DNA from 4 places in the Pseudomonas sp. GOM7 genome. Region 3 is predicted to be linked to each of the others. Evidence: predicted binding sites of a transcription regulator. Region 3 holds the regulator's gene; each other region holds the start of a gene.

Evidence for each region. The regulator sigma-54, encoded in region 3, starts transcription at its own class of promoters, with help from an activator protein. The targets are predictions, from matches to a motif close to ANTGGCATNNANNTTGCTNT.
Region 1: the regulator sigma-54 is predicted to act here: its motif matches at 2,020-2,039, upstream of nirB (nitrite reductase large subunit NirB).
Region 2: the regulator sigma-54 is predicted to act here: its motif matches at 2,421-2,440, upstream of OU800_RS13435 (CmpA/NrtA family ABC transporter substrate-binding protein).
Region 4: the regulator sigma-54 is predicted to act here: its motif matches at 1,740-1,759, upstream of glnK (P-II family nitrogen regulator).

What each region holds. Positions count from the first base shown of each region.
Region 1 covers NZ_CP113519.1:3,070,591-3,075,830, forward strand. Annotated here, with positions in the region: gene OU800_RS13485 (nitrate/nitrite transporter) at 1-151, shown strand, start outside; gene OU800_RS13490 (bifunctional protein-serine/threonine kinase/phosphatase) at 246-1,916, shown strand; gene nirB (nitrite reductase large subunit NirB) at 2,259-4,715, shown strand; gene nirD (nitrite reductase small subunit NirD) at 4,712-5,038, shown strand; gene OU800_RS13505 (nitrate reductase) at 5,138-5,240, shown strand, end outside.
Region 2 covers NZ_CP113519.1:3,057,006-3,062,245, forward strand. Annotated here, with positions in the region: gene OU800_RS13425 (flavin-containing monooxygenase) at 1-1,331, shown strand, start outside; gene OU800_RS13430 (SDR family NAD(P)-dependent oxidoreductase) at 1,328-2,209, shown strand; gene OU800_RS13435 (CmpA/NrtA family ABC transporter substrate-binding protein) at 2,587-3,798, shown strand; gene OU800_RS13440 (ANTAR domain-containing response regulator) at 3,816-4,394, shown strand; gene OU800_RS13445 (polysaccharide lyase family 7 protein) at 4,545-5,240, shown strand, end outside.
Region 3 covers NZ_CP113519.1:4,362,881-4,368,120, forward strand. Annotated here, with positions in the region: gene lptA (lipopolysaccharide transport periplasmic protein LptA) at 1-293, shown strand, start outside; gene lptB (LPS export ABC transporter ATP-binding protein) at 293-1,018, shown strand; gene OU800_RS19330 (RNA polymerase factor sigma-54) at 1,154-2,647, shown strand; gene hpf (ribosome hibernation-promoting factor, HPF/YfiA family) at 2,748-3,056, shown strand; gene ptsN (PTS IIA-like nitrogen regulatory protein PtsN) at 3,069-3,533, shown strand; gene rapZ (RNase adapter RapZ) at 3,536-4,393, shown strand; gene OU800_RS19350 (HPr family phosphocarrier protein) at 4,409-4,681, shown strand; gene OU800_RS19355 (ZIP family metal transporter) at 4,964-5,240, opposite strand, start outside.
Region 4 covers NZ_CP113519.1:5,129,303-5,134,542, forward strand. Annotated here, with positions in the region: gene OU800_RS22855 (ammonium transporter) at 1-1,159, opposite strand, end outside; gene glnK (P-II family nitrogen regulator) at 1,205-1,543, opposite strand; gene OU800_RS22865 (accessory factor UbiK family protein) at 1,952-2,212, shown strand; gene OU800_RS22870 (YifB family Mg chelatase-like AAA ATPase) at 2,240-3,733, shown strand; gene OU800_RS22875 (methyl-accepting chemotaxis protein) at 3,739-5,240, opposite strand, start outside.

The sequences.
Region 1 (5,240 bases), 1.3 Mb from region 3:
CGGCGCCATCAAGCAGCACACGGGGGATTACCAGCTTGGCCTGTGGCTGTTCGCCAGCCTCGGCGTGCTGGCCTGGATCGGCCTGCATGGGGTCAAGCAGCGCTGGCGCACCACCTGGGGCAGTGCCGCAGTGAGCGCTGCGCGGGTGTGAGCGAACCCTCGCTGGTTCACCTATCGTAGGGTGCGCACGGCGCACCCTACGATCCACAGCGCTTACCCAATCAACCATTTGCGGAAACCACCCCATGGCCCTGCAACTGAGCACCGGCGAAGCCAGCGCCACCGGCCCGCGCAGCGAGAATCAGGACGCCCTGCGTGTGGTCACCCCGGCGCCGGCCCTGGCCGCCAGCCGGGGCTACCTGCTGAGCCTGGCCGACGGCGTCAGCCAGTGCGCCGATGGTGGCCTGGCGGCCCGCGCGACTCTGCAGGCACTGGCGCTGGATTATTACGCCACGCCGGAAACCTGGCCCGTGCAGTACAGCCTGGATCGCCTGCTCACCGCGCACAACCGCTGGCTGCAGGCCAACGGCGGCGGTCAGCCGCTACTCACCACCCTCACCGCCCTGGTGCTGCGCGGCCGGCGCTATACCTTGGCGCATATCGGCGACAGTCGCGCCTACCTCTGGCGTGACGGCCAACTCATGCGCCTGACCGAGGATCATGTCTGGGAACAGCCGGGCATGCAGCATGTGCTCAAGCGCGCCATGGGTCTCGACCAACATCTGGTGGTGGATTACCGGGAAGGTGAGCTGCAGGTCGCCGACGCCTTCCTGCTGATCAGCGATGGCGTCTGGAGCGCACTCAGCGACGCGCGTATCGCTCAATTGCTACAGAGCAGCAACGATGTCCAAGGCCTATGCCAGGCGCTGATCGCCGAAGCGCACCGCGCCGGCAGCCAGGACAACGCCAGTGCCCTACTGGTGCGAATCGAGCGACTCCCCGAGGAAGCGGCCCTGGCCGACACCCTGGCGCAATTGGCGCACTGGCCGTTGCCACCGCGCCTGCGTGCCGGGCAACACTTCGAGGGCTGGCGGGTCGAAGGGCTGCTGGGCGAGTCGCGCCAGTCGCTGATCTATCGGGTCAGCGATGCCGATGGCCAGCCCTGGCTGCTCAAGACCCTGCCCACCAGCCGCGCCAGCGAAGAACAGGCTGGCCCGGCACTGTTGCAAGAAGAATGGCTGCTGCGCCGCGTCGCCGGTCGCCACTTCCCCGAAGTGCACGCCCTGCCACAACGCCAGCATCTGTATTACGTACAGCGCGAATACAAGGGGCAAACCCTGGAGGCACGCCTACGCCAGACGGGCCCGCTGAGCCTGGCGCAGTGGCAGGATCTGGCTCCACGCCTGATCAAGGCACTGGGGCTGCTGCACCGGCGCAATATCGTCCATCGCGATATCAAGCCGGAGAACCTGCTGCTCAGCGACGACGGTGAACTGCGCGTACTCGACTTCGGCCTGGCCTACTGCCCAGGCCTGAGCCACGACGAGGTCCATAGCCTGCCCGGCACACCCAGCTATATCGCCCCGGAAGCCTTCGCCGGCAGCCCGCCCAACCCACAGCACGATCTTTACGCCGCCGGCGTGACGCTCTATCACCTGCTGTGCGGGCACTATCCCCATGGCGAGATCGAAGCCTTCCAGCGCCCGCGTTTCGCTCAACCCGTGCCGGTCAGCCGTTACCGCCCGGACATCCCGACCTGGCTCGACGAATTGCTCGCTCGCGCCGTCGACGCCAGCCCGGAACAGCGCTTCGAGACCGCCGAGGAATGGCTGCTGGCGCTGGACATGGGCGAGCGCAGATCGCTCGACAAGCGGCCACGGCCCTTGCTGGAACGCGAGCCACTGCGGGTCTGGCGCACGGTGGCGTTGCTGTCGCTGCTCATCAATCTGCTGCTGGCGGTACTGCTGCTCAAGTAATGCACGCACCAAGGCAAGGCATTGCGCCCTAGAAAGAGGCATCCATCGGTGAAAAAAGCGCCAACTATCGCTGCCGAGAGCCTGTAAACGGGCCACTCGGCGAGTTGGCACAAGCACTGCATTGGTATTGCCACAAGGTAAACAAGGCGCCTCCTTCAACGAAGAAGGTGGCGCCCCCCGATAGAACGGGATCTGGACAAAGGCGTCCTCGCTAGGTGACTAGCGGGACGCCTTTTTTGTTTTCCGGTTCGCCATTGCTGGCGACCACGCTCAGAGCCGTCGCGGCGCGAGATCGCACCCGACAACCTTTTACCGTGATCAACGAATCAGGAGACAGCCGGCATGCAGAAACTCAAGCTGGTGATGATCGGCAACGGCATGGCGGGTGTGCGCACCCTCGAAGAGCTGCTCAAGCTCGCCCCCGATCTTTATGACATCACGGTGTTCGGCGCCGAGCCGCACCCCAACTACAACCGCATCCTGCTTTCGCCGGTGCTGGCTGGCGAACAGACCTTCGAGGAGATCGTGCTCAACGATCTCAACTGGTACGCCGACAACGGCATCAAGCTGCTGCTCGGGCGCAAGGTAGTGAAGATCGACCGCAAGGCACGCCGGGTGATCGCCGATGACGGTAGCGAGGCCGAGTATGACCGCCTGCTGATCGCCACCGGTTCCACGCCCTTCATCCTGCCGATTCCGGGCAAGGATCTGGACGGCGTGATCGGCTACCGCGACATCGCCGACACCCAGACCATGATGGACACCGCCAAGACCCACAAGCATGCAGTGGTCATCGGTGGCGGCCTGCTCGGCCTGGAAGCGGCCAATGGCCTCAAGTTGCGCGGCATGGACGTGACCGTGGTGCACCTCGGCGATTGGCTGCTGGAGCGCCAGCTGGACCGTACCGCAGGCGAGCTGCTGCAGAAGTCGCTGGAAGACCGCGGCCTGAAGTTCCTCCTGCCCAAGCACACCGCTGAATTGCTGGATAACGGCGAAGGCCGAGTGTGCGCGGTGAAGTTCAAGGATGGCGAAGTGATTCCCGCCGACCTGGTAGTGATGGCCGCCGGCATCCGCCCCAACACCGAACTGGCGGAGAGCGCCGGCATCGCCTGCAACCGTGGCATCCTGGTCAACGACACCCTGCAGACCTATGACCCGCGCGTCTATGCCATCGGCGAATGCGCCAGCCACCGTGGCATCGCCTACGGTCTGGTGGCGCCGCTGTTCGAGCAGGCCAAGGTCTGCGCCAACCACCTGGCCCAGCTCGGTTTCTCCCGCTATCAGGGCTCGGTGACCTCCACCAAGCTCAAGGTTACCGGCATCGACCTGTTCTCCGCCGGGGAATTCATGGGCGGCGAAGGCACCGAAACCATCACCCTCTCCGACCCCATCGGCGGCGTGTACAAGAAGCTGGTGATCAAGGACGACGTACTGGTCGGCGCCTGCCTGTACGGCGACACCGCCGATGGCGGCTGGTACTTCCGCCAAATCCGCGAGAACCACAACGTCAGCGAAATTCGTGACCATTTGATGTTCGGCGAAGGCGCCATCGGCGACGTCGGCCACCAGGGCGCGGACAAGACCGCCAACATGCCCGACAGCATGGAAATCTGCGGCTGCAACGGCGTGTGCAAGGGCACCATCGTCAAGGCCATCCAGGAGAACGGCCTGTTCTCCGTCGACGAGGTCAAGAAGCACACCAAGGCGGCCAGCTCCTGCGGCTCCTGCGCCGGCCTGGTGGAGCAGATCCTGATCAGCACCGTGGGCGGTGCGGCAGACGTCAAGCCCAAGAGCGAGAAGGCCATCTGCGGCTGCTCCGACCTCAATCATGGGCAGATCCGCAAGGCCATCCGTGAACAGCACCTGACCTCCATGGCGCAGACCATGGAGTACCTGAACTGGAGCACGCCCAACGGCTGCGCCACCTGCCGCCCGGCGCTGAACTACTACCTGATTTCCACCTGGCCGGGCGAGGCTCAGGACGACCCGCAGTCGCGCCTGATCAACGAACGCGCCCACGCCAATATCCAGAAGGACGGCACCTACTCGGTGGTGCCGCGCATGTGGGGCGGCGTGACCAACCCGTCGGAGCTGCGCCGCATCGCCGACGTTGCCGACAAGTACAACGTGCCCATGGTCAAGGTCACCGGCGGCCAGCGCATCGACCTGCTGGGGATCAAGAAGGAAGACCTGCCGGCGGTGTGGAAGGAGCTGGACATGCCCTCCGGCCACGCCTACGGCAAATCCATCCGCACCGTGAAGACCTGCGTGGGCAGCGAGTTCTGCCGCTTCGGCACGCAGAACTCGACCCAGCTCGGCATCGACCTGGAGCACGACCTGTTCAACATGTGGTCGCCGCACAAGGTCAAGCTGGCGGTTTCCGGTTGCCCACGCAACTGCGCCGAGGCTGGCATCAAGGACGTCGGCATCATCGGCGTGGACTCCGGCTTCGAGATCTACATCGGCGGCAACGGCGGCATCAAGACCGAGGTGGCCGAGTTCTTCGTCAAGGTCAAGACAGCCGAAGAGGTGCGCGAATACAACGCTGCCTTCCTCCAGCTCTACCGCGAGGAAGCCTTCTACCTGGAGCGCACCGTGCACTACCTGCAGCGTGTCGGCATGGAATACATCAAGAAGGCGGTGATCGACGACGAGGCCAACCGCAAGGCGCTGGCCGCGCGCCTGCACTATGCCCTGTCGTTCGAGCAGGATCCGTGGAAGCAGCGCATCGAGACGCCACAACTGAAGAAGGAATTCGACACCATCAAGGTCGTGCAACTCGAGGAGGCCACGGTATGAGCTGGCTGGATATCTGCGCCCTGGATGAGATCAACCCGCTGGGCTCGCGCATCGTCGAAGGCCCCAAGGGCGATATCGCCATCTTTCGTACCGCGGCCGACGAGGTCTTCGCCCTCGACGATCGATGCCCGCACAAGGGCGGCCCGCTGTCCCAGGGGCTGATCTACGGCAAGCGCGTGGCCTGCCCGTTGCACAACTGGCAGATCGAACTGGAATCCGGCGAGGCCGTGGCACCGGACGTCGGCTGCGCCCACCGGCACCACGTCCGGGTCGAGAACGGCCGCGTGCTGCTGGCCCTGAATACCACCGAGAAATGTGCGTAAGCCGTAGGGAGGAAAATCGCTAAGCATTTTCCACCGACACAAATGCGCAGCGGAGGACAAAACACAGCGTTGTTCACCCTGCGCCTGTAGGAGCCCGATATGGCCAGCCCCACGCAAATTACCGCCTCCACCTGCTGCTACTGCGGCGTCGGCTGCGGCGTGCTGATCGAGCACGACGGCGAGCAGATCCTCGGCGTCGCCG
Region 2 (5,240 bases), 1.3 Mb from region 3:
CGAACCCGAACTGGACGCGGATGTTCGCCAGGCAGCCGGAAATCAAGGCCTATCTCGAAGGGTGCTGGGAAAAATACCGCCTGCAGGACAAGACCCTGCTGGGCACCGAAGTGGTGGAGATTCGCTGGGACGAGCAGGCCGAACTGTGGCACCTGAAGGATCGCGCCGGCCAGCGCTACAGCGCGCAATTCGTGGTGTCCGGCATGGGCGCCCTGTCCACTCCCTCGATCCCCAAGCTCAAGGGTCTGGAAAATTTCACCGGTGAGGTCTTCCACTCGCAGCAGTGGAACCACGACTATGACCTGAGCGGCAAGCGCGTGGCGGTGATCGGCACCGGCGCCTCGGCCATTCAGTTCGTGCCGCAGATCCAGAAGCAGGTGGCGCGCCTCGACCTCTACCAGCGCACTGCGCCGTGGATCATGCCCAAGCCGGATCGCGCCATTCGCGACGACGAACGCAGCCGCTTCAAGCGCTTCCCACTGGCGCAGAAACTCTGGCGCGGCGCGCTCTACAGCATGCTCGAAAGCCGCGTGATCGCCTTCGCCTTCGCCCCGCGCCTGCTACGCCTGGCCCAGAACATCGCCAAGCGCTACATCCACAAGCAGATCAAGGATCCGGTGCTGCGTGCCAAGGTCACCCCGGACTACACCATGGGCTGCAAGCGCGTGCTGATCTCCAACGACTACTACCCGGCGCTGGTTCAGCCCAACGTCGAGGTGATCACCGACGGTATCGCCGAGATCCTGCCCCATGGCGTGCGCACCGCCGACGGCCAGGAGCGCGAGGTGGACGCCATCATCTTCGGCACCGGCTTCACCCCCAGCGACCCGCTGCCGCGCGGCACGGTGTTCGGCCGTGGTGGCGTCGACCTGCTCGACACCTGGCCCGAAGGCCCGGAAGCCTACAAGGGCACCATGACCGCCGGCTTCCCCAACCTGTTCTTCCTCATGGGGCCGAACACCGGCCTCGGCCATAACTCGATGGTGTACATGATCGAGTCGCAGATCCACTACGTGCTCGGCGCCCTGCGCCTGCTCGAAGAAGGCCAGTTGCAGAGCCTGGAACCCAAGCGCGCGGTGCAGGACGCCTTCAACCACAAGATCCAGGGCGCGGCCCGCAATACCGTGTGGAATGCCGGTGGCTGCATGAGCTGGTACCTGCACCCGGTCAGCGGACGCAACTGCACGGTATGGCCTGGTTTCACCTGGCGCTTCCGCATGCTCACCCGTCACTTCGATGCACCGGCCTACCACTTCAGCCGCAAGAACGCTGCACATCCAGCGCAGAGCAATGCCATTCACAGCCAGGAAGCCCAGGAGGCCAGCGCATGAAATCCTTCGAGAACAAGGTTGCCGCCATCACGGGTGCCGGCTCCGGCATCGGCCGAGCCCTGGCCTATCATCTGGCGCGCCAGGGCTGCCATCTGGCCCTGTCGGACGTGAATGTCGAGGGCCTGCACGAAACCGCCGAACAGGCACGCAAGCTTGGCGTCACCGTCAGCGCAACGCGGGTCGACGTCGCCGACCGCACCGCCGTCGAAGCCTGGGCTGGGCAGGTAGTAAGCGAGTTCGGCCGGGTCAACGCCATCTTCAACAATGCCGGCGTGGCCCAGGGTGGCACCGTGGAAGGCAACGACTACGCCGACTACGAGTGGATCATGGGCATCAACTTCTGGGGTGTGGTCAACGGCACCAAGGCCTTCCTGCCACACATCAAGGCCAGCGGCCAGGGCCATGTGATCAACGTTTCCAGCGTCTTCGGGCTGTTCTCCCAACCGGGCATGAGTGGCTACAACGCCAGCAAGTTCGCCGTGCGCGGCTTTACCGAATCGCTGCGTCAGGAACTGGACATGGCGCGCTGTGGGGTTTCCGCCAGTTGCGTGCACCCTGGCGGCATTCGCACCAACATCGCCAAGACCGCACGGATGAACGACAGCCTGGCCAATGTCACCGGACAGGACATCGAGAAGGCGCGCCAGCAGTTCAACGATCAGTTGCTGCGCACCACGCCGGAACAGGCGGCCAAGGTCATCGTCAATGGCGTACTGGCCAACAAGCGGCGCATCCTCATCGGTGGCGACGCCCATGCCCTGGACTGGATGCAACGCAGCATGCCGGCGGCGTACCAGCGCCTGGTCACCTTCAGCATGGGCCTGGCCGCTCGCTTCGCGCCCAAAGGCGCGCGCAAGGCACGCGAAGCGACCGAGTAACACACTGGCAACCGCTTGACCGTTCAGCTAAGCGGTATGACCTTAGGGCCCGTTGAGTAACGGGCCTTCAAAATCTTCACCGTCCCTGGTCATGATGACCTTGGACGGTGAGGTCTCAATACATGGGATTTCCCAACACACCGCAGACACCCAGCACAGCAGCTTGTCAGGCCCGGCTCCCTTAGTTTCACCTCCGAGATCCATCCCAATCACTGGCACATGCCTTGCTTCGCCAGAGGGTAAAGCGTCCTCCAATGGCGGAAAGACGCATTCGACAATGGCGTCGTACCCGCCGGCCGTGACAGGCTGGCTGGACGACGCTTTTTTATGGCCTGGCCATCCAGGTCACCCCGGATGTCGAGCAGGAACGATGCCTCATGAGTGAACATGACACCCCGCGCAATGACGCCCTGGCCTGGAGCCATGGCAGCGATGCACCGGAAAAGAGCGCCCTGAACATCGGTTTCATGGCCTTGAGCGATTCCGCCTCGGTGATCGTCGCCGCGACTCAAGGCTTTGCCGAAAAGCATGGCCTGAGCCTGCGACTGCAACGCCAGGCATCCTGGTCTGCCCTGCGTGATCGCCTGGTCAACGGCGAGCTGGATGCAGCCCACAGCCTCTACGGCCTGATCTATGGCGTGCAACTGGGCCTCGGCGGCGCACCGGCCACCGACATGGCGGTGCTCATGGGGCTGAACCAGAACGGCCAGAGCATCAACCTCTCGCATGGGCTGCAACAGGCCGGCGTGACCAGCAGTGAGGCACTGCGCAAGTACGTGCACCAGCATGAAGCAAAACTCACCTTCGCCCAGACCTTCCCCACCGGCACCCATGCCATGTGGCTGTATTACTGGCTGGCCAGCCAGGGCATCCACCCGCTGCGCGACGTGCGCAGCGTCGTGGTGCCGCCGCCGCAGATGGTCGAGCACCTCAAGGCCAGGCGTATCGACGGTTTCTGCGTCGGTGAACCCTGGACGGCCAAGGCCGTGGAAGACAATCTCGGCTGCATGCTCACTACCACCCAGGCGATCTGGCCGGATCATCCGGAAAAGGTACTGGGCTGCACGCGCAGCTTCGTCGAAGAGAACCCCAAGACGGCACGGGCCCTGATCAGCGCGGTACTGGAGGCCAGCCGCTTCATCGACGAGAGCGAGGAGAACCGCCGTGGCACGGCGCAACTGCTGAGCGGCAGTGCCTATGTCGACGCGCCGCTGTCGGCAATCCTGCCGCGTTTTCTTGGCCAGTATCAGGACGGCCTCGGCAATGCCTGGCAGGACGCCCATCGCCTGCGCTTCCACGCCGATGGCGCGGTCAACCTGCCCTATCTGTCGGATGCCATGTGGTTCATGACCCAGTTCCGTCGCTGGGGCCTGCTGCGTGATGACCCGGATTACCTGGGAGTCGCCCAGGCCGTTCAGCAACTGCAGATCTATCGCCAGGCGGCGGAAGCACTGGGCGTCGCCTGCCCCGAGCCCATGCGCGGTTGCGCTTTGCAGGGCGGCCCCTACTGGGACGGCAGTGATCCGGCCGGTTACGCCCGTAGCTTCGCCCTGCATGCCCTGGCCGACGCGCCAGCGCTCAGCGCCTGATCATCTGGAGAGCTGCCATGCTGCGTATCCTGCTGATCAATGACACACCGAAAAAGGTCGGCCGCCTCAAGAGCGCCCTGACCGAAGCCGGCTTCGAGGTGATCGACGAGTCCGGCCTGACCATCGACCTGCCGGCGCGGGTGGAAGCCGTGCGCCCCGATGTCATCCTCATCGACACCGAGTCTCCGGGGCGTGACGTGATGGAACAGGTGGTACTGGTCAGCCGCGACCAGCCTCGGCCCATCGTCATGTTCACCGACGAGCACGACCCCGGCGTGATGCGCCAGGCGATCCAGAGCGGTGTCAGCGCCTACATAGTCGAGGGCATTCACGCCCAGCGCCTGCAACCGATCCTCGACGTGGCCATGGCCCGCTTCGAGAGCGACCAGGCCCTGCGTGCCCAGTTGCAGGCCCGCGAGGCGCAACTGGCCGAACGCAAGCGCATCGAATTGGCAAAGGGCCTGCTGATGAAGATGAAGAGCTGCAACGAGGAAGAGGCCTACACCCTGATGCGCCGCCAAGCCATGAGTCGCCAGCAGAAGCTGATCCAGGTGGCCGAACAGATCATCGCCATGCACGACATGCTGGGGGGCTGAGACCTGACGGTCGGGTAAAAAACAGTCGAACCTTGCGTACCTCTCGCCACTCTCTGACTAGGCCTGTTCAGGCAGGCCTTTTCATTCAGGGAGCGTAGAGTTGCAGTCGCCACAGGCGAGCATGCGCGGCCCGGCAACGAGGACGAAAGCATGCAAGCACTCCCGTCACGCGCATTGAGCATCCAGTGGTTCGGCACTGCCCTGTGTGGCTGCCTGCTGGCCGGAAACGGCCATGCCGAGCTGTACAGAAGCGTTTCTCCGGGCGGCAACTTCGCCCTGGACAACTGGAATCTCACCGTCCCCCAGGACGCCGATGGCAGCACCGAAGGCACCGCGATCACCGCTCGCCCCGACCAGTTGACCGGCCCCTATGGTTACAAATCGCGCTGGTTTCGCACCGATGCGCAAGATGGCGCCATGACCTTCTGGGCTCCCATCAATGGCGCCACAGCCGGCGGTTCCAGCAGCCCACGCGCGGAACTGCGCGAGATGCTCGACCCCAGTAACCTGTCCATGACCTGGAGCGGCGCGGGCGAGTCGGTGCAGGACGCCATGCTCAGGGTGACGCAGGTTCCGCAGGACGGCATCGTCATCGTCGGCCAGGTTCATGGCTACCGTAGCGCGCCCTTGATCATGGTCTATTACCGCTACGATGCCGCCCGCCAGACCGGCCGGGTCATCGCCAAGCTGCAGGGACTACCGGAACAGGGGCCACCCTTTACCACCCATACGCTGGCCAACGACATCGACCTAGGCGAAACCTTCAGCTACCAGATGAGGGTCAGCAAGAACGTGGCGACGGCCTCGGCCAATGGCGGGCCGAGCGCCCGCATGCCAATGGATCCG
Region 3 (5,240 bases):
CCTCGGTCGGCAACCTCGCCTACTACGAGCAGAAGCCCGCCGTGGACAAGGAAATCGTCAAAGCCTACGGCAAGACCATCCAGTACTTCGCCAGCAACGAACGCATCGTACTGATCGACCAGGCCAAGGTGATCCAGGAAGGCAATACCTTCGAGGGCGAGAAGATCGTCTACGACACCCGCCGCCAGATCGTCAACGCAGGACGCGCCACCGGCAACAACGTCAGCGTGCCGCGTCCGCGCATCGACATGGTCATCCAACCCAAGAACAAACCCGCGGATCAACAGCAGTAATGGCCATTCTCAAAGCCCAACACCTGGCCAAGAGCTACAAGGGCCGCCAGGTCGTACGCGACGTCAGCCTGAACATCGAGAGCGGCCAGATCGTCGGTCTGCTCGGCCCCAACGGTGCCGGCAAGACCACCTGCTTCTACATGATCGTCGGCCTGGTGCAGGCCGACCAGGGACGTGTGCTGATCGACGACCTCGACGTCAGCCACCAGCCCATGCATGGTCGTGCCCGCGCCGGCATCGGCTACCTGCCGCAGGAAGCCTCGATCTTCCGCAAGCTGTCGGTGGCCGACAACATCATGGCCATCCTCGAAACGCGCAAGGATCTCGACCGCGCCGGGCGCCAGGCGGAGCTGGAGAACCTGCTGCAGGAATTCCACATCCACCACATCTCAGGCAACCTGGGCATGAGCCTGTCCGGTGGTGAACGACGCCGCGTGGAAATCGCCCGCGCCCTGGCCACCAACCCCAAGTTCATCCTGCTCGACGAACCCTTCGCCGGTGTCGACCCGATCTCCGTGGGCGACATCAAGCAGATCATCCATCACCTCAAGACCAAGGGTATCGGCATTCTCATCACCGATCACAACGTACGCGAGACCCTGGACATCTGCGAAACGGCCTACATCGTCAACGATGGCCAACTGATTGCCGAAGGCGACGCCGAGACCATCCTCGCCAACCAGACGGTGAAAGAGGTTTATCTGGGCCACGAGTTCCGTCTGTAAACATCCATATTTAGATGACGGAAATAGGACAGCCCCTAGGCAAGGACGAGATTTTCAGGCATATAATTTGCTTCCTGGCGGCGCTTCGGCGCCCTGATGTGGAAGGCGTAACTCGCCGGTAAATTAAGGTCTGCAATGAAACCATCGCTAGTCCTCAAGATGGGCCAGCAGCTGACGATGACCCCGCAGCTGCAACAGGCCATCCGCCTCCTCCAACTGTCGACTCTGGATCTGCAACAGGAAATTCAGGAGGCGCTGGAATCCAACCCCATGCTCGAGCGCCAGGAAGACGGCGACGACTTCGACAACAGCGACCCGATGGCCGACGGCGCCGAAAGCGCTGCTCCCGCGCCGAGCAAGGAAGAGAGCTACCAGGAAGCCACTCCGACGGTTGATAACCTGGAGGAAGGCGAGTGGGGCGAACGCATTCCCAACGAGCTGCCGGTCGATACCGCCTGGGAAGACATCTACCAGACCAGCGCCAGCAGCCTGCCAAGCAACGACGATGACGAGTGGGACTTCACCACCCGCACCTCCAGCGGCGAGAGCCTGCACAGCCACCTGCTCTGGCAACTGAACCTCGCGCCCATGTCGGACAAGGATCGGCTGATCGCCGCCACCCTGATCGACTGCATCAACAACGATGGCTACCTCGAAGAAACCCTCGAGGAAGTGACCGAGTCCTTCGACCCGGAATTGGACGTCGAACTGGACGAAGTGGAAGTGGTGCTGCACCGCATTCAGCAGTTCGAGCCGGCCGGCATCGGCGCCCGCGACCTGCGCGAGTGCCTGCTGCTGCAACTGCGCCAACTCCCGGCCAGCACGCCCTGGCTCAACGACACCCAGCGCCTGGTCAGCGAACACCTGGAACTGCTCGGCAGCCGCGATTACGCCCAGCTCATGCGCCGCACCAAGCTCAAGGAAGACGAGCTCAAGCAGGTCATCGAGCTGATCCAGCGCCTCAATCCGCGCCCGGGCTCGCAGATCGAATCCAGCGAGCCGGAATACGTGGTGCCGGACGTCATCGTGCGCAAGCACAACGGCCGCTGGCTGGTGGAGTTGAACCAGGAAGCCATGCCGCGCCTGCGCGTCAATGCGCAGTACGCCGGCTTCGTCAAACGCGCCGATTCCAGCGCCGACAACACCTTCATGCGCAACCAGTTGCAGGAGGCGCGCTGGTTCATCAAGAGCCTGCAGAGCCGCAACGAGACCCTGATGAAGGTAGCCACGCAGATCGTCGAGCACCAACGCGGCTTTCTCGACTATGGCGACGAGGCGATGAAGCCCCTGGTGCTGCACGACATCGCCGAGGCGGTGGGCATGCACGAGTCGACCATCTCGCGCGTCACCACGCAGAAATTCATGCATACCCCGCGTGGCATTTACGAGCTGAAATACTTCTTCTCCAGCCACGTCAGCACCTCCGAAGGCGGCGAATGCTCGTCGACGGCGATTCGCGCCATCATCAAGAAACTGGTGGCCGCGGAAAACGCGAAAAAGCCGTTGAGCGACAGCAAGATCGCTGGTTTACTGGAGGCACAAGGCATCCAAGTCGCCCGTCGCACGGTGGCCAAGTACCGTGAATCCCTCGGTATCGCCCCCTCCAGCGAACGCAAGCGACTGATGTGAGCAAGATCGACTGCTCGTCCATGGCGAGCAGGCCACAGTGTTCCGGTGGTGGGCCTCGTTAAGGCCTATCTCTTACACAAGGCAACAAGGAGAAAGCGGTATGCAAGTCAACATCAGTGGACATCAGCTGGATGTGACCGACGCCCTGCGTGACTACATCGGCGAGAAACTCGGCCGACTGGAACGCCACTTCGACAAGATCACCAATGTTCAGGTGATCATGGAGGTCGAAAAGCTCAAGCAGAAGATCGAAGCCACCCTTCACGTTGCTGGCGGTGAGGTCGTCGCCAACGCCGAACATAACGATATGTACGCTGCCATCGACCTGCTGGCAGACAAACTCGACCGTCAACTTATCAAGCACAAGGAAAAGCAGCTCGATCGCCTGCAAGGCGCCACAGCCCGCTGACATTTCCCTTCCATGATCCGACTTGAAAATATCCTGACCCCCGGCCGTTCCCTGGTGAACGTGCCGGGCGGCAGCAAGAAGCGTGTGCTCGAACAGATCGCCAGCCTGGTCGCCCGCGACCTCGATGAGCTGGACAATCAGGACATCTACGAGAGCCTCATCGCCCGCGAGAAGCTTGGCTCCACCGGCTTCGGCAACGGCATCGCCATCCCTCACTGTCGCCTGGCCGGCTGCAACGCACCGATCAGCGCCCTGCTGCGCCTGGACACGGCAGTCGACTTCGACGCCATCGACGGCGCGCCGGTCGATCTGCTGTTCGTCCTGCTGGTGCCGGAAGCCGCCACCGACGCCCACCTCGAACTCCTGCGCCAGATCGCCAGCATGCTCGACCGCCAGGACGTGCGCGAACGCCTGCGCCAGGCGCCGACCAGTGAAGCGCTCTACCAGGTGGTCGTGGACATCCAGAACGGTCAATAACCATGCGCCTGATCATCGTCAGCGGTCGCTCCGGCTCCGGCAAGAGCACTGCCCTCGATGTACTCGAAGACAACGGTTTCTACTGCATCGATAACCTGCCGGCCAGCCTGCTGCCGGATCTGGCCGAACGCTTCCTGCCGCAGAGCGATCTGATGCTGCCTCAGGTCGCGGTATCCATCGATGCGCGCAACCTGCTCAGCCAGCTACGGCGCTTTCCCGAACTGCTCGACGAAGTGCACAAGCGCGGTATTCGCTGCGAGGTGCTCTACCTCGACGCCGAAGACGACACCCTGCTCAAGCGTTTCTCGGAAACCCGTCGGCGCCACCCGCTGACCAACGACAACCGCTCACTGGCAGAAGCCATCGCTTACGAAAGCCAGTTGCTGGCGCCGATCATCGACCTGGCCGACCTGAAGATCGACACCACGCGCCTGAACCTCTACCAGTTGCGCGACACCCTCAAGCTGCGCCTGCTCGGGCAAACCCAGAGCGGCACGGCCTTTCTCGTCGAATCCTTCGGTTTCAAGCGTGGCATGCCGGTCGATGCCGACCTGGTGTTCGACGCCCGCTGCCTGCCCAACCCCTACTGGAAGCCGGAGCTGCGCGACTTCTCCGGTCTCGATCAGCCGGTCATTGACTACCTGGCCGCGCAGCCGGAGGTCGAAGATATGTATCAGGACATCCTCACCTACCTGGAGAAGTGGCTGCCGCGCTTCGCCGCCAGCAACCGCGCCTACGTGACCATCGCCATCGGCTGCACGGGTGGACACCATCGTTCGGTGTACCTGGCCGCACGCCTGAGCGAAGCCCTCAAGCATTCGTTGAAGAACGTCCAGGTTCGCCACCGCGACCTCAGCTAAGGAATCCCTGCCGCGATGCCAATCCGCGAAGTCACCATCATCAACAAACTCGGCCTGCACGCTCGTGCTGCCGCCAAATTCGTCGGTGTTGCCAGCCAGTACCCCTGCCAGGTGCGTATCGGCCGTAGCAGCGACAGCCTGGTGGACGGCAAGAGCATCATGGCGGTGATGATGCTGGCGGCCGGCAAAGGCACCCCGGTGCATCTGCACACCGAGGGCGAGCAGGACGAAGCGGCCATGCAGGCGCTGATCGCGCTGATCGACAACTATTTCGACGAGGGCGAATAAAGCAGCTGCAAGCTGCAAGCTGCAAGCTGCAAGCTGCAAGCTGCAAGACATCCATCGTGCACGGAGCGCCCGGTATACGCGACGCCGTAGGGTGCGCCGTGCGCACCAAGCCGCTGCATCCGAAGCACAAGCGGTGCGCACAGCGCACCCTACGAACTGTAGGAGCGAGCTCTGCTCGCGAACGCAGGTAACGCCAAAAGCTTCGCGAGCAGAGCTCGCTCCTACACATGTACAAAGGTAGCCCGGATGCAATCCGGGAGCCCTCCCCCGGATTAATGCGGGCTACGCCAGGGCCGTATCCAGCACCATCATCAGGCAGAAGCCTGCGGTCAGGGCCAGGCAGGCTTCGCTGCCATGCCCTTCGCGCTGCGACTCGGGCACGACTTCATGGATCACCACGAACAGCATCGCCCCCGCTGCCAACGCCAGGCCCCAGGGCAGCAGTAGCTGCGAGATGCCCACCAACCAGGCGCAGAGCACCGCGAACAACGGTTCCACCAGGCCCGAGGCCACACCGATCAGCACCGCCTTGCCGCGCGCCATGCCAGCGCTGGCCAGG
Region 4 (5,240 bases), 770 kb from region 3:
GGGTCCAGACCTGGGCGCCGATGTCCTCGACGGTGCCGAAGCCACCCAGCGCAGGCGCAGCGAACACGCCGGTGAGGATGGCGCCGACGATACCGCCGACACCATGTACGCCGAAGGCGTCCAGCGAGTCGTCATAGCCCAGCTTGCGCTTGAGGCTGGTGGCGCAGAGGAAGCAGATCACACCTGCAGCCAGGCCGATGGCCAGGGCGCCCATGGGGCCGGCGGTACCGGCTGCCGGGGTGATGGCGACCAGACCGGCTACCACACCGGAAGCGATGCCCAGGGCGCTCGGCTTACCGTGGGTCAGCCACTCGGCGAACATCCAGCCCAGCGCTGCAGCGGCGGTGGCGATCTGGGTCACCAGCATGGCCATGCCGGCAGTGCCGTTGGCGGCAACCGCGGAGCCAGCGTTGAAGCCGAACCAACCAACCCACAGCATCGCTGCGCCGACCAGGGTGTAACCCAGGTTGTGCGGCGCCATCGGCGTGGTCGGGAAGCCCTTGCGCTTACCCAGCACCAGGCAGGCCACCAGGCCGGCGATACCGGCGTTGATGTGCACCACGGTGCCACCGGCGAAGTCCAGCACACCCTCATCCCACAGGAAGGCGCCGTCACCAGACCAGACCATGTGGCAGATGGGGGCATACACCAAGGTGAACCAGACGCCCATGAACACCAGCATCGCGGAGAACTTCATGCGCTCAGCGAAGGCGCCGACGATGAGCGCCGGGGTGATGATGGCGAAGGTCATCTGGAAGGTGATGAACACGCTCTCCGGGAAGGCGCTGACCAGACTGTCGACGGTCAGGCCGCTGAGGAAGGCCTTGTCCAGGCCACCGATGAAGGAATGGAGGTTGGTGACGCCCTTCTCCATGCCCGTGGTATCGAACGCCAGGCTGTAGCCGTAGACCACCCAGAGAATGCTGATCAGACCTGTGATGGCGAAGCACTGCATCATCACCGACAGCACGTTCTTCGAGCGCACCATACCGGCGTAGAACAGGGCCAGGCCCGGGATGGTCATGAACAGAACCAACGCGGTGGCGGTCAGCATCCAAGCCGTGTCACCGGAATTCAGCGTGGTTTCCGCGGCCATGGCCAAGCCCGGGGAAAACAGGGACAAAAGGGCTCCAAGCCCTGCGATTTTTCGCAGAGTCATGATTTAACTCCTGGGACGATTCTGGGGGTGGGCCGACGATTGGGCTTAGATCGCGTCGGTATCGGTTTCGCCGGTACGGATACGAATCGCCTGCTCCAGATTGACCACGAAAATCTTGCCGTCACCGATCTTGCCGGTGTTGGCCGCCTTGGTGATGGCTTCGATCACACGATCGAGCTGATCGTCGGCGATGGCCACGTCGATCTTGACCTTGGGCAGGAAGTCGACGACGTATTCGGCGCCACGGTACAGCTCGGTGTGGCCCTTCTGACGGCCAAAGCCCTTGACCTCGGTGACGGTGATGCCCTGCACGCCGATTTCCGACAAGGACTCGCGCACGTCGTCCAGCTTGAACGGCTTGATGATGGCAGTGACTAGCTTCATGAAACTCTCTCCCGTGTAAGGTGGACTTGCCCCAGGAATTTTCGGCCCGTCGCAAGTCTAAGCGCAGTGTCCGGCTTTTGTAATGCACCGACCGCCCAACCTGGTCTGGCCGATACCCACCAACCGCTTCCGACGGAGCACTCCTGCGCTTCGCCTGACGCCCCGGAACTGCATCGGTGCATGCGTCACGAGGGGTTAAGCAGAAAGCTTGCCAGCTCGCTGAAAGGCCCTTTGTTTCAGGCAGTTAGCCCAGAGGGCGGGATACTAGCCAGGGGCATCCCCACAATGCCCGCACCAAAATAAGGCATTCAGGAGCGCCATATCGCCCGAAAATCGTGCAAAGGATCGCAGCAAGCCAGAAAAAGCATGCGTGCTACACTGCCGCGCAACTGGATCTGGAACACAACCATGCTGCCGCCCAAAGCCCTGCTCGACACTCTCAGTAGCCACGCCTCACGCCTGTTCAGCGGCGACAGCCCGTTGCCGCGCGCCGAGTTGGAAGCCCAGTTCAAGGCCTTGCTGCAAAGCGGTTTCGCCAAGCTGGATCTGGTCAGCCGTGAGGAATTCGACAGCCAGATGGTCGTCCTGGCCCGTACCCGCGCCCGCCTGGAGGCGCTGGAAGCCAAGGTCGTCGAGCTGGAAGCCAAGCTGAACCCACCCGCCGAATAAGCTCGGCGGGCTGATCAAGGAGCGATCATGTCCCTGGCCATCGTCCACAGCCGTGCCCAGGTCGGTGTCGAAGCACCGGCCGTCACCGTCGAAGCCCACCTGGCCAACGGTCTGCCGGCACTGACACTGGTGGGGCTGCCGGAAACGGCGGTGAAGGAAAGCAAGGATCGCGTGCGCAGCGCCATTCTCAATAGCGCCTTCGATTTCCCCAATCGCCGCATCACACTCAACCTGGCACCGGCTGATCTGCCCAAGGATGGTGGGCGTTTCGACCTCGCCATCGCCCTGGGTATTCTTGCCGCCAGCGGCCAGATCCCCGCCGATACGCTGAATGAGTACGAGTGCCTGGGTGAACTGGCGCTTTCCGGCGCCATACGCCCGGTGCAGGGCGTGCTGCCAGCCGCCTTGGCGGCACGCGCGGCCGGGCGCACCTTGCTGGTGCCCCAGGCCAATGCCGAAGAAGCCAGCCTGGCCTCCGGCCTGAAGGTCATCGCTGTCGATCATCTGCTGCAGGTGGCCGGCCACCTCAACGGCAGTCAGCCACTAGAGCCCTACCAGGCCAAGGGCCTGCTCAGGCAGAGCCTGCCCTACCCCGACCTGGCCGAAGTGCAAGGTCAACTGGCCGCCAAGCGCGCCCTGCTGGTGGCAGCCGCGGGTTCGCACAACCTCTTGCTAAGCGGCCCACCAGGCACCGGCAAGACCCTGCTGGCCAGCCGCCTGCCGGGCCTGTTGCCGCCATTGGAAGAGGACGAAGCCTTGCAGGTGGCGGCGATCCATTCCGTGGCCAGCCATGCGCCGCTGCAGCACTGGCCGCAACGGCCGTTTCGCACGCCCCACCATAGTGCGTCGGGGCCGGCGCTGGTCGGTGGCGGCAGCCGCCCGCAACCCGGCGAGATAACCCTGGCGCACCTGGGCATCCTGTTTCTCGATGAGCTGCCGGAGTTCGATCGCAAGGTACTGGAAGTCTTGCGTGAGCCACTGGAAAGCGGCCATATCGTGATTGCCCGCGCCCGGGATCGAGTCAGGTTTCCCGCGCGCTTCCAGCTCGTCGCGGCGATGAACCCCTGCCCCTGCGGCTATCTGGGCGACCCCAGCAATCGCTGCCGATGCACCCCGGATCAGATCCAGCGCTACCGCGCCAAGCTGTCCGGGCCGCTGCTCGACCGTATCGACCTGCACCTGACCGTGGCCCGTGAGAGCACGGCGCTGCAGGTCAGCAGTCAGGAGGGTGAAAACACCGCACAGGCCGCCGCCAAGGTGGCCGCCGCGCGCCAGCGCCAGCTACAGCGCCAGGGCGTGGCCAACGCCTTTCTCGACCTGCCCGGCCTGCGCCAACACTGCCACCTACCGGACATCGACCGCCAGTGGCTGGAAAACGCCTGCGAACGCCTGGGGCTGTCGCTGCGCGCCGCCCATAGAGTGCTCAAGGTGGCACGCACCCTGGCCGACCTGGAAGGCGCCGAATCCATCGCCCGCCAGCATCTGGCCGAGGCGTTGCAGTACCGCCCCAGCCAGAGCTGAACGGCTCAGTGGAAGCGCTCGACTTCCTGCCGTAGCTGCGCCGCCACCTGATCCAGGGCGCTGGCGGTCTGCGCCAGATTGGCCACCACTTCGCGCTGTTCGCCGTTGGCGTGGGCGATGTTCTGCAGGTTGCCGCTGAGCACGGTGGCAGTGCGGCTCTGCTCCTGAGTGGCCGTGGTGATCACGGCGAACTGTTCGCCGGCGGCGCTGCTGCGCTCGGTGATCTGCGCCAGTGCGGCGGCCACCGTGGAGTTGCGCTCGAGGCCGTCCTGCATCAGTTGCCGGCCCTGCTCCATGGTGGCGATGGCGCTGTTGGTCTCGCTCTGGATGCTGCCGATCATCGCCGAGATCTCGTTGGTCGCTTCGCGGGTGCGGCCGGCCAGGTTGCGCACCTCGTCGGCGACCACGGCGAAACCACGGCCTTGTTCGCCGGCCCGTGCGGCCTCGATGGCGGCATTGAGTGCCAGCAGGTTGGTCTGGTCGGCGATGGAGGTGATCACGCTGACGATGCCGCCGATCTCCTGGGAGCGCTGGCCCAGCGCATCGATCACCCGCGAGGTTTCATTCAGAGCTTCGGCAATTTGCACCAGCGCTTCGGAGGCCTGATCCATGGAAGCACGACCGTTGCGGGTCTGCTGGGCGTTCTCGCTGGCCAGGCGCTCGGTATCACGCATGTTGTCGGCGATGTTCTGCGAGGTGGCACTGAACTCCTCGACAGCGCCGGCCATGCTGCTGATCTCGCCGGATTGCTGATCGATACCTGTGTAGGCCTCGCTGGACAGGGACGACAACGTTTGCGCGCGAGCACTGACATCCTGCGAGGCGTGACGGATGCGCGCCACCATGGTCGACAGGGCTTCACCCATCTGGTTGAAGCTGTGCGCCAGCAGGCCGATCTCGTCATCGCTGGACAGCGCCAGGCGCGCGCTCAGATCGCCCGCCCCCAGTGCATGAGCCTGCTGCACCAGGTCGCCCAATGGCCGCAGCTTGCGGCGCAGCAGCCAGACCACCGCCGCAACCGCCAGCAACAGGGTGATGGCGCTGCCGATGGCCAGCCGCGTGCCGACGCTCCAGGTTACCGCCTGGATTTCCTCGCGCGGCATGCTCGCCAGCACCGTCCAGGGGCCACCGGCGAAAGGCCGGGCGACGCTGTAGAACTCCTGTGTGCCATCGCTCCAGAAGCCGCCTTCACCCGGATGCTCCATCAGCCCGCCGAGGTCGGCAGGCAAGGGCTCCAGGGAATGGCTGCCAGCCGGTTTGACCAGCCACTGGCCCTGTTCGTCGAGCAGCGCCAAAGAGCCGCTGCTACCGATGCGGAACTCGCCCAGCTTGTTGAACTGCAGTTTCTGCGCGTCGGTGTAGTCGAAGCCAACGAAGAGCACGGCGATCACCTGCCCGCTGCCATCGCGCACCGGCGTGTACTGGGTCATGTAATTGCGCCCGAACAGCGCGGCACGCCCCACATAGCTCTGGCCAGCCAGCAGGCGCTGATAGGCCGGGTGCTGGT